DNA from 2 places in the Cohnella sp. GCM10020058 genome. Region 1 is predicted to be linked to the other one. Evidence: predicted binding sites of a transcription regulator. Region 1 holds the regulator's gene; the other holds the start of a gene.
The links. Region 1 encodes LexA, which represses DNA repair genes until DNA is damaged. Its sites were predicted from a motif close to CGAACATATGTTCG; they were not measured.

Region 1 (4,390 bases):
TGTCGTCCCCGAGCCATGGGACATGCCCGGCTACGAGCATCCGGTCATTATGGCGGCCGGCACTTTTATACAAGGCGGCAGCCTGGAGCTGTCCGCGGACGCTCCGATCCGCGAGCCTTATATCGCATACATGCAGGGCGGTTTAACGTATGCGCACGTTAAATTGGCGGTGCGGGAGGCTTGGCAGTCGCTGCATGCTCGCGGCATGCTCGGCGGGATGTCAGTTCGGCGGGATCAATAGCCAAGCCTCTTGCGAAGCTGCGTATGCTCATTGGAATTAAACCTCACATTCCTTGACATGTTTTGCGGCCCGGGCTACAATGGGAGTGGTTGCAAATTCCGCGCCCAGATGGAAGGTTGATATGTTATGGCTGGCGACGAAATACGCAGAAATATGGCGCTGTTCCCGATTGGCATTGTCATGAAGCTGACCGATCTGACTGCCCGGCAAATACGATATTACGAACAACACGAATTAATTCAACCCGCCCGGACCGCGGGCAATCAGCGGCTTTTTTCGTTTAACGACGTCGAGCGTCTGCTCGAGATCAAGGCGCTGATCGAAAAGGGCGTCAACATCGCCGGCATCAAGCAGGTGATGAACCCGGTCGGAGAGAGCGCGGATGACGGAACGATTATCAACGAGCTGTCCGAGGTCAAGCGACGCGAGATGTCCGAATCTCAGCTTCACCGCATGCTCAAGCAGCAGATCATGTCGGGCAACAAGCGCCCGGGCCAAGTATCGCTCATCCAGGGCGAGCTGTCCCGCTTTTACAAGAACAAGTAGCTGTACCTACAACGACCATACTAGGAGGCTGTCATGAGCTACTCGCGCGAGGATATCATTCGGATTGCCAAGGAAGAGAACGTACGTTTTATTCGTTTGCAATTTACCGATCTGATGGGCATCATCAAAAACGTGGAAATCCCCGTAAGCCAGCTCCAAAAGGCGTTGGACAACAAAATGATGTTCGACGGTTCCTCCATCGAAGGCTACGTTCGGATCGAGGAGTCCGACATGTATCTGTATCCGGATCTCGATACATGGGTCGTTTTCCCGTGGGTCACGGAAGACCGCGTCGCGCGCCTGATCTGCGACGTCTATATGCCTGACGGCACGCCGTTCGCGGGCGATCCGCGCGGCATCTTGAAGCGTGCGCTCGAGGAAGCGGAGGAGCTTGGCTATACGTCGTTTAATGTCGGCCCGGAGCCCGAGTTTTTCCTGTTCCAGACCGACGAGAAGGGCAATCCGACGACAGAGCTTAACGACCAAGGCGGATACTTCGACCTTGCGCCGACCGATCTGGGCGAAAACTGCCGTCGCGATATCGTGCTTATGCTCGAGGAAATGGGCTTCGAGATCGAAGCTTCGCACCACGAGGTCGCACCCGGGCAGCACGAGATCGACTTCAAATATGCGGACGCCATCAAGGCGGCCGACCAAATCCAGACGTTTAAGCTCGTCGTCAAGACGATCGCACGCAAGCACGGACTGCACGCGACGTTTATGCCGAAGCCGCTGTACGGCATGAACGGTTCGGGCATGCACTGCCATCAGTCGCTGTTCAAGGGCTCGGAAAATGCGTTCTACGATGCGAACGACCGTCTGGGCCTCAGCACGGTGGCGCGTCACTATATGGCGGGAATCCTGCAGCATGCGCGGGGCATGGCGGCCATCACGAATCCGACCGTCAATTCGTTCAAGCGGCTCGTTCCCGGCTATGAAGCGCCATGTTATGTCGCCTGGTCGGCGAGCAACCGCAGTCCGATGATCCGTATTCCGGCGTCCCGCGGCCTCAGCACGCGCGTCGAAGTCCGCAATCCGGACCCGGCTGCCAATCCGTACCTGGCGCTTGCAGTCATGCTGAAGGCCGGCCTCGACGGCATTCGCAACAAGACGGCGCTGCCTGCGCCGGTCGACCGCAATATATATGTGATGAGCGAAGAAGAGCGCATCGACGCAGGCATTCCAAGCCTCCCGCTGAATCTTCGCGAAGCATTGTCCGAGATGCTGCGCGATGAGATCGTATGCGATGCGCTCGGCGATCACGCGCTGACGCATTTCTATGAAATGAAGGAAATCGAATACGACATCTATCGCACCCAGGTCCACCAATGGGAGCGGGATCAATATTTGACGACTTATTAATACTCGGCAACAACAAAGAATCCTCGGCGATCGCTTCGCGATCCCGAGGATTCTTTGTTGTTGATGTCGAATGAAGGAATAAAACGATTATCGAATGCTGCGGATTAAACCGATGACTTTGCCCAAAATGCTCACGTTATTCAAGCGCAAGGGCTCCATCGTCGTATTCTCCGGTTGAAGGCGGATGTGGTCGCGCTCCTTGTAGAACGTCTTGACCGTCGCTTCGTCTTCCTCGGTCATGGCGACGACGATATCGCCGTTGGTAGCCGTCTGCTGCTGGCGCACGATAACGTAGTCGCCGCTATGAATGCCGGCGTCGATCATGCTGTCGCCTCTGACGGAGAGCATGAACACCGTCTGCTCGCCGACCATCTGGGCGGGAAGCGGGAAGTATTCCTCGATATTCTCCGTTGCGGTGATCGGCACGCCCGCCGTGACCTTGCCCACAAGCGGAACCTGACGAATGGACTGCGCGAACTGAACGACAGGATCCTGCTCGCCGTCCGTAATCTCGATCGCGCGCGGCTTGGTCGGATCGCGGCGAATGAGGCCTTTCTTTTCGAGACGGTCTAGATGGCCATGCACGGTAGAGCTCGAAGCGAGTCCGACGGCTTCGCCGATCTCGCGCACGGATGGGGGATAACCCTTGTCCTTGACTTCATTCTTAATAAATTCCAATATGGCGGATTGACGGTTGGACATCTTCGACACCTCGAAGCCCTCCTACTGACTTGAAAATTCATATGACAAATTATAACACAGAACCGGAGTTCGTACAAACATTCGTTCTTAGGGAACTTGCGTTCGCAAAATCGTTGACTCAAACATATGTTCGTGGTATTCTCGTATCAGAACAAACGTTTGGGGTGGATGAGATGGTACAAGTACAGCTGCTCGGTTCGGATTCGCTGAAGGCTAATGATTATACATATATGAAGAGGGATAGCGGGGAGGGGCGAGCTTCCGCTTCGACCGCGCGAGTCGAGCGCACGGCATTGGCGATCACTTTTCAATCGATCGTCTCCTTTAAGGGACTGCGGCTGTTTTTGATTCCGATTGTCGCACTGCTGATCTATGCGGGACTGTCCATGATGACTGCATCAGCCGAGCCCGATTCCGTCCGTCCGGCTGCCGCAACGGAAGCGACCGTGACCGTAGACAGCGGAGATACGCTTTGGGCGATTGCCGAGGGTGCCAAGCCTGCCGGCATGAAGACGATCGCGGCCGTGCACCTGATCATGAAGCGCAACGGACTGACGTCATCCACCATTGCTTCCGGTCAACGCTTGGTCCTTCCGGCCAAGCTGTCCGATAAAGTCGAATAGGAACGCACGTTCTTATCCCTTCGATATTCGCATTACGAATCTTTCTTGAATAGACTATCCTTAATCGACCGATGCATATCGGTCTTTTTGCTTTAGCCTCGCCTTGACATTCCCCTTGCGATATTGTCAAATTAGAAGAGGCAACACGGGAGGTGACCCTATGGAATTCGACAAACTGATCGCTCGGATTAACGAGTTGGCACATAAACACAAAACGATCGGATTAACCGAGGAAGAGACTTTGGAGCGACAAAAGCTGCGCAAGCTTTATCTGGACAACTTCAAACGAAACTTCAGGCAACAGCTCGATCAGATCGAGTGGACGGACGAACCGCCCGAAAATACGATCAAGCATTGATACGCCCGTTTGCAGATTCCGATATTTAACGTCGTGAAAGATGGCATGATCGGTCTTATTCATGCGGCAACGCGGCGAAGCCGGCTTAAAGCCGGCTTTGCCTATACATAGGAGGGTATCCAGTGTCACGTTCATGGGAACGCGCCGTACAGCGCAATTCGAAGCAAATCAACAAACGCCGCAAAAAAGAGGGGAAGCAGAGTTTGTCCGCTCCTTCGGTGCAGATCGACCGGTTCAAAGGGCGAAGCTTCATTATGCCTTTCACGCTCGTGCTTCTGATCGTGTTCTATATTCTATTGTTTAAGCCTTGGTCCGCGAGCTTTGAACAGAGCGCCGGCATGTTCTGGGCAACAGTAGGCTGTTATGTGCTGCTCGCCGTATTTTACTTCCTCCGTCGGCCTTATTTAGCCGTCTCGAAGGACAGGCTGGAGACGCGCAAATTTGCGGGATACAAGACCCTTAAGCCGCTCGAGATTCGCAAAATCGTCCAGATGCCTGGCTATATCGTCGTAGAGACGATCAAAGGCGGCAACTGGGTGTTCACCAAGCTGATGAACC
Region 2 (4,390 bases), on a different contig from region 1:
TCGTAGGGCTCCTCGGGCGTATCCCATTCGTCGGATTCGGCTGCCGACGCAGAGGCTTGACGCACGGCTTCGCGGGCCGCAGCGCCCGGAAATCCCCTGCGCAGAAGCATGTTCATCAGCTTCATTTGCCGCTCCCGCTCGCTCTTGCCTTTGACGGAAGGCCAGCGCTTCATGGCCAGCGCCAGCGCGGAGCTCCGCTCCGCCTCTTCGTCGAGGCCCTTGATCGCTTCGTCGATCTCGTGCTTGTCGACGCCGCGCTGCATGAGCTCCTGACGGACCAGACGGCTTCCTTTCTTTTGTCCCGTCACGCGCTGCTCTGCGAAGCGCTGTGCGAACACGGCGTCGTTCACGTATCCCTGTCTCGCGAGCCGTTCGAGACAGCCGTCGATCGCTTCGGCGGCATATCCCTTGCGCTTCAGTCCTCGCCGCAGCTCCGCTTGCGTGCGGGCTTTAAAATCGAGCATGTATAGCGCCGAACGATAGGCTTCTTCTTTTTCTTGCTCCTTGCGGAGCATTTCCCACTCCTCGGGCGACAGTCGCCGGTCCTTAAGAAGCCGCCAGGCGACAAGCGTGTCCTCGTGAACGCTGATCAGCGCCTGCTCCGTCTGGCCCTCCACCGCAATCGCAAGTTTGTACATGGCGGGCCGCTTCGCGTCGGCCTCCACCGCTACGATGACGGCGGCTGCCGGCCCCGATGTCGCAGCGTCCGCTTCCCCGCTTGTCTCTTCGTTTGTCTCTACCTTTGTCTCTTCCTTTGAATAACGGTACGGAGAAGTAGCGCGTCGCGTGCGGGACCGCTCCCACTCCCGCTCGTCCGATATATCTACGATGCTGTCGGCCGGATTCGGCTCTGCTTTTTTTCTGACCATCGCCGGTCAACCTCCTCGCCTTTCATTGCTGTCAAACTGAAGCCGCACATGTCCAAAAGGGCATCCGCGGCTGCGGACGCCCTCAAGCTGTGCCTATTATTCGTTTTCGAAGTCCGGTTCTTCCTCGTCCTCATCCTGCTCCGCGGCGCTCGTACGAGCCGCCACGGCCACTTCGTTCAGCGTGGCTTCACGAATTTGCCGTTCGATCTGTCCGGACAGATCCGCATGATCCTTCAGGAACTGCTTGGAATTTTCCCGGCCCTGTCCCAGACGCTCGCCATTGTAAGAGAACCACGCGCCGCTCTTCTGTACGATATCCAGCTCGACGCCGATATCGATGATGCTGCCTTCGCGCGAAATGCCTTCGCCGTACATGATGTCGACTTCGGCTTGCTTGAAAGGCGGAGCGACCTTGTTCTTCACGACCTTGATGCGCGTCCGGTTGCCCACGATGTCATTGCCTTGCTTGATCGATTCGATACGGCGAACGTCCAGACGTACGCTGGCATAGAACTTGAGCGCACGGCCGCCCGGCGTCGTCTCGGGATTGCCGAACATGACGCCGACCTTCTCGCGAAGCTGATTAATAAAGACCGCGATCGACTTCGACTTGCTGATGGCGCCGGACAGCTTGCGCATCGCCTGAGACATCAGACGGGCCTGCAGGCCGACAAACGAGTCGCCCATGTCGCCTTCGATCTCCGCCTTCGGCACCAGGGCCGCGACCGAGTCCACGACGACGATATCAACCGCGCCGCTGCGTACGAGCGCTTCCGCGATCTCCAGCGCCTGCTCGCCGGTATCCGGCTGGCTCAACAGCAGTTCGTCGATGTTGACGCCAAGGTTGCGTGCGTACATCGGATCGAGCGCATGCTCTGCGTCGATAAAGGCGGCTTGTCCGCCGGCTCTTTGCACCTCGGCGATCGCATGCAGGGCGACGGTCGTCTTACCGGAGGACTCCGGTCCGTATACTTCAATAATCCGGCCCCGCGGGAATCCGCCGATTCCGAGGGCGATATCCAAAGCCAGCGCTCCGCTGGAATATGTCTCGACTTGGAGGTTGGCTTGCTCTCCCAGCTTCATAATCGAACCTTTGCCGAATTGCTTTTCAATCTGGCGCAATGCCATCTCTAATGCGGCGCGACGATCGGACAACACACCCACATCCTTATCATTTGATAGTTATATTATAACTTTTTATAAACCGTTTGCCAAGCTTTTTACGAACATTTGTTCGAAAAACTTCCAAAAAAGAACCGTAGCAAAGTATTCTTCGCTACGGTTCTTCCGCAACTTTCCTATACAATCTATCATAATTCGACAGCACGCGCAAGCCTGTCTCCCGCTTCCTTCGAGCGCATTACTCGGACAGGCCGGATGTCCGCGGAAGCTCGACCCGGAAACAGTAATGCCCGCTATTATAGGCAAACAACACTCTCCCCCCGTGCAATTCGGCGATGCTTCGCGCGATCGATAAACCAAGGCCCGCCCCTCCGCCCCGTGTCCGGGCGTCGTCCACCTTGTAAAATCTGTCGAACAGACGCTCCTCCTGCGCCTTCGTAATCGCCGCGCCTTCGTTCTCGACCGTCACCTGCGCGACGGGCCCGCTCGCATTCAATGCCACCTTGATTGTTCCGGGCTTCGTCGCGAACTTCAATGCATTCATCGCCAAATTGTCGATCGCCCGCCGCAAGCGTTCGGAATCGGCCGAGACGATTATAGGAGTCATAGGGAGCGACGCGACGATTTCCATCTCATCGGCCCGGGCCAGCGGCTGAAGCTCGACGAGCATTTGATTCAGCATTTCCTTAAGGTCGATATCGGAGAGCTCCAGCTTATAACCCCCTTGAGACAGTCTCGTATATTCGAACAGTTCGTCGATCAATTGGCTCAACTGCTGCGCTTTGTTAAACGAATTTCCGATGAATCGGTCATATTCCGTCTCGTCCTGGTAGGCCTTCGCTTTGAGGAGATCCAAATATCCGATGATGCTCGTAAGCGGCGTACGGAGATCGTGCGACACGCCCGTTATCAATTCCATTTTCGACTGCTCGATTTCCCTCTCCCTTTGGATCAAACTTTCCAGTTTCTCGGCCATCGCGTTAATATTGGCGGCGAGTACGCCTAGCTCGTCCCGTCTCGACTCGGTCACTCTGAACCGAAGATTGCCCGCGGATATGGCTGCAAGACCTTCAGACAGCTTTAGAAAATAGCCGATCGTCCGGCGGGTCAGCAATAGGAACACAATCGTAAAGGAAGCAAAAAAGGCGACCAGCGTGCTCGGCACGAAGCCGATCAGTCCGATCGGAACGGCGGTCGCTACGGCCATCCCTGCCGCAAGGCTGGCAATGAACGTCCACACCATCTGCATTCGGATGCTTTTCCTGCCGATCGCTACGGCGAACCAATTACTTTTCAATCTTGTAGCCTACCCCCCACACCGTCTTGATGTATCGCGGATCGCGCGGGTTGTCCCCTAACTTCTCCCGTAGGTTCCGAATGTGCACCATCACCGTGTTTTCCGAAAAACCGGCAGGTTCCTTCCATACCGCTTCGTATATTTTATCGGCATGGAAAACCTGGCCCCTATGCGTCGCGAGCAGTTCGAGAATGCCGAATTCGAGCGGGGTCAGCGGCACTTCTTTGTCTTTCAGAACGACCCGATGCTGGGCGATATCGATTAGCAACTCATTAAAAGCAATCGTGGTGTCGGGTTCGTTTTTGTAGATTCGGCTTTGCCGGCGAAGCTGAGCCTTAATACGCGCCATAAGCTCCAAGGGACTGAACGGCTTGGAAACGTAATCGTCCGCACCCGTGGAAAGTCCGGTAATTTTGTCGATATCCTCTTGTTTGGCGGACAGCATGATGATCGGAACGTCGGACATTTCCCGTATTTTCAGGCAAGCGCGAATGCCGTCCATGTCGGGCATCATAACGTCCAGAACGACCAGCGCGATCTGCTCTGTCCGGACGATCTCGAGCGCGCGCCTGCCGTTGTCCGCCTCTCGCACGATAAAGCCGTCGTTGCGCAAATAAACATGAATGATATCCCGAATGTCGGCGTCGTCGTCGACGACAAGTATCGCGTCTTTGCCCATCTGCGGCCTACCGCCCTTCACTTGTTCCTGTATCCGGTCGATTCTTGCTCTATTCTAAAGCTTCTTGCGGCAGGCGTATACGATGGCGGGCGGGAAATTAACCGGCACGAACTTCATCCGTTCGATGACGAACCGCCGCGACAACTGCGCGCATCTGCAATGAATACTGGAACGCGACGATTCGTCGTTGAACGAATCATAAAGCATAAAATTAAGGAGCTTCCCGAGAAGATTCTGAAGATTTTATAAAGAAGCAGTCCGGCGCCGCTTGCCCGCTAGGCAGCAATCCCCTAGCCGCTCGCGTGCGTGCAGGCAAAAACGAAAAAGCGCCGACGTACTCCGGCAGGAGAACGTACGGCGCATGCTTGACGTTCGAACGAAATAACATGAATCAATCCTTGCCGGTCAACCTCAGCCAAGCCA

Region 2: a site for LexA is predicted at 2,093-2,106, ahead of recA (recombinase RecA). Genes of this name have one in related genera too.

What each region holds. Positions count from the first base shown of each region.
Region 1 covers NZ_JBHUJV010000013.1:198,520-202,909, reverse strand. The annotation lists gene ACFSR7_RS22360 (methionine gamma-lyase family protein) at 1-241, shown strand, start outside; gene ACFSR7_RS22355 (MerR family transcriptional regulator) at 368-787, shown strand; gene glnA (type I glutamate--ammonia ligase) at 821-2,149, shown strand; gene lexA (transcriptional repressor LexA) at 2,237-2,860, opposite strand; gene ACFSR7_RS22340 (LysM peptidoglycan-binding domain-containing protein) at 3,025-3,474, shown strand; gene ACFSR7_RS22335 (DUF896 domain-containing protein) at 3,635-3,832, shown strand; gene ACFSR7_RS22330 (hypothetical protein) at 3,955-4,390, shown strand, end outside.
Region 2 covers NZ_JBHUJV010000017.1:287,326-291,715, reverse strand. The annotation lists gene ACFSR7_RS28820 (regulatory protein RecX) at 1-869, opposite strand, end outside; gene recA (recombinase RecA) at 966-2,024, opposite strand; gene ACFSR7_RS28810 (sensor histidine kinase) at 2,230-3,288, opposite strand; gene ACFSR7_RS28805 (response regulator) at 3,278-3,967, opposite strand; partial or broken gene ACFSR7_RS28800 (phospholipid methyltransferase) at 4,022-4,145, opposite strand; gene ACFSR7_RS28795 (competence/damage-inducible protein A) at 4,359-4,390, opposite strand, start outside.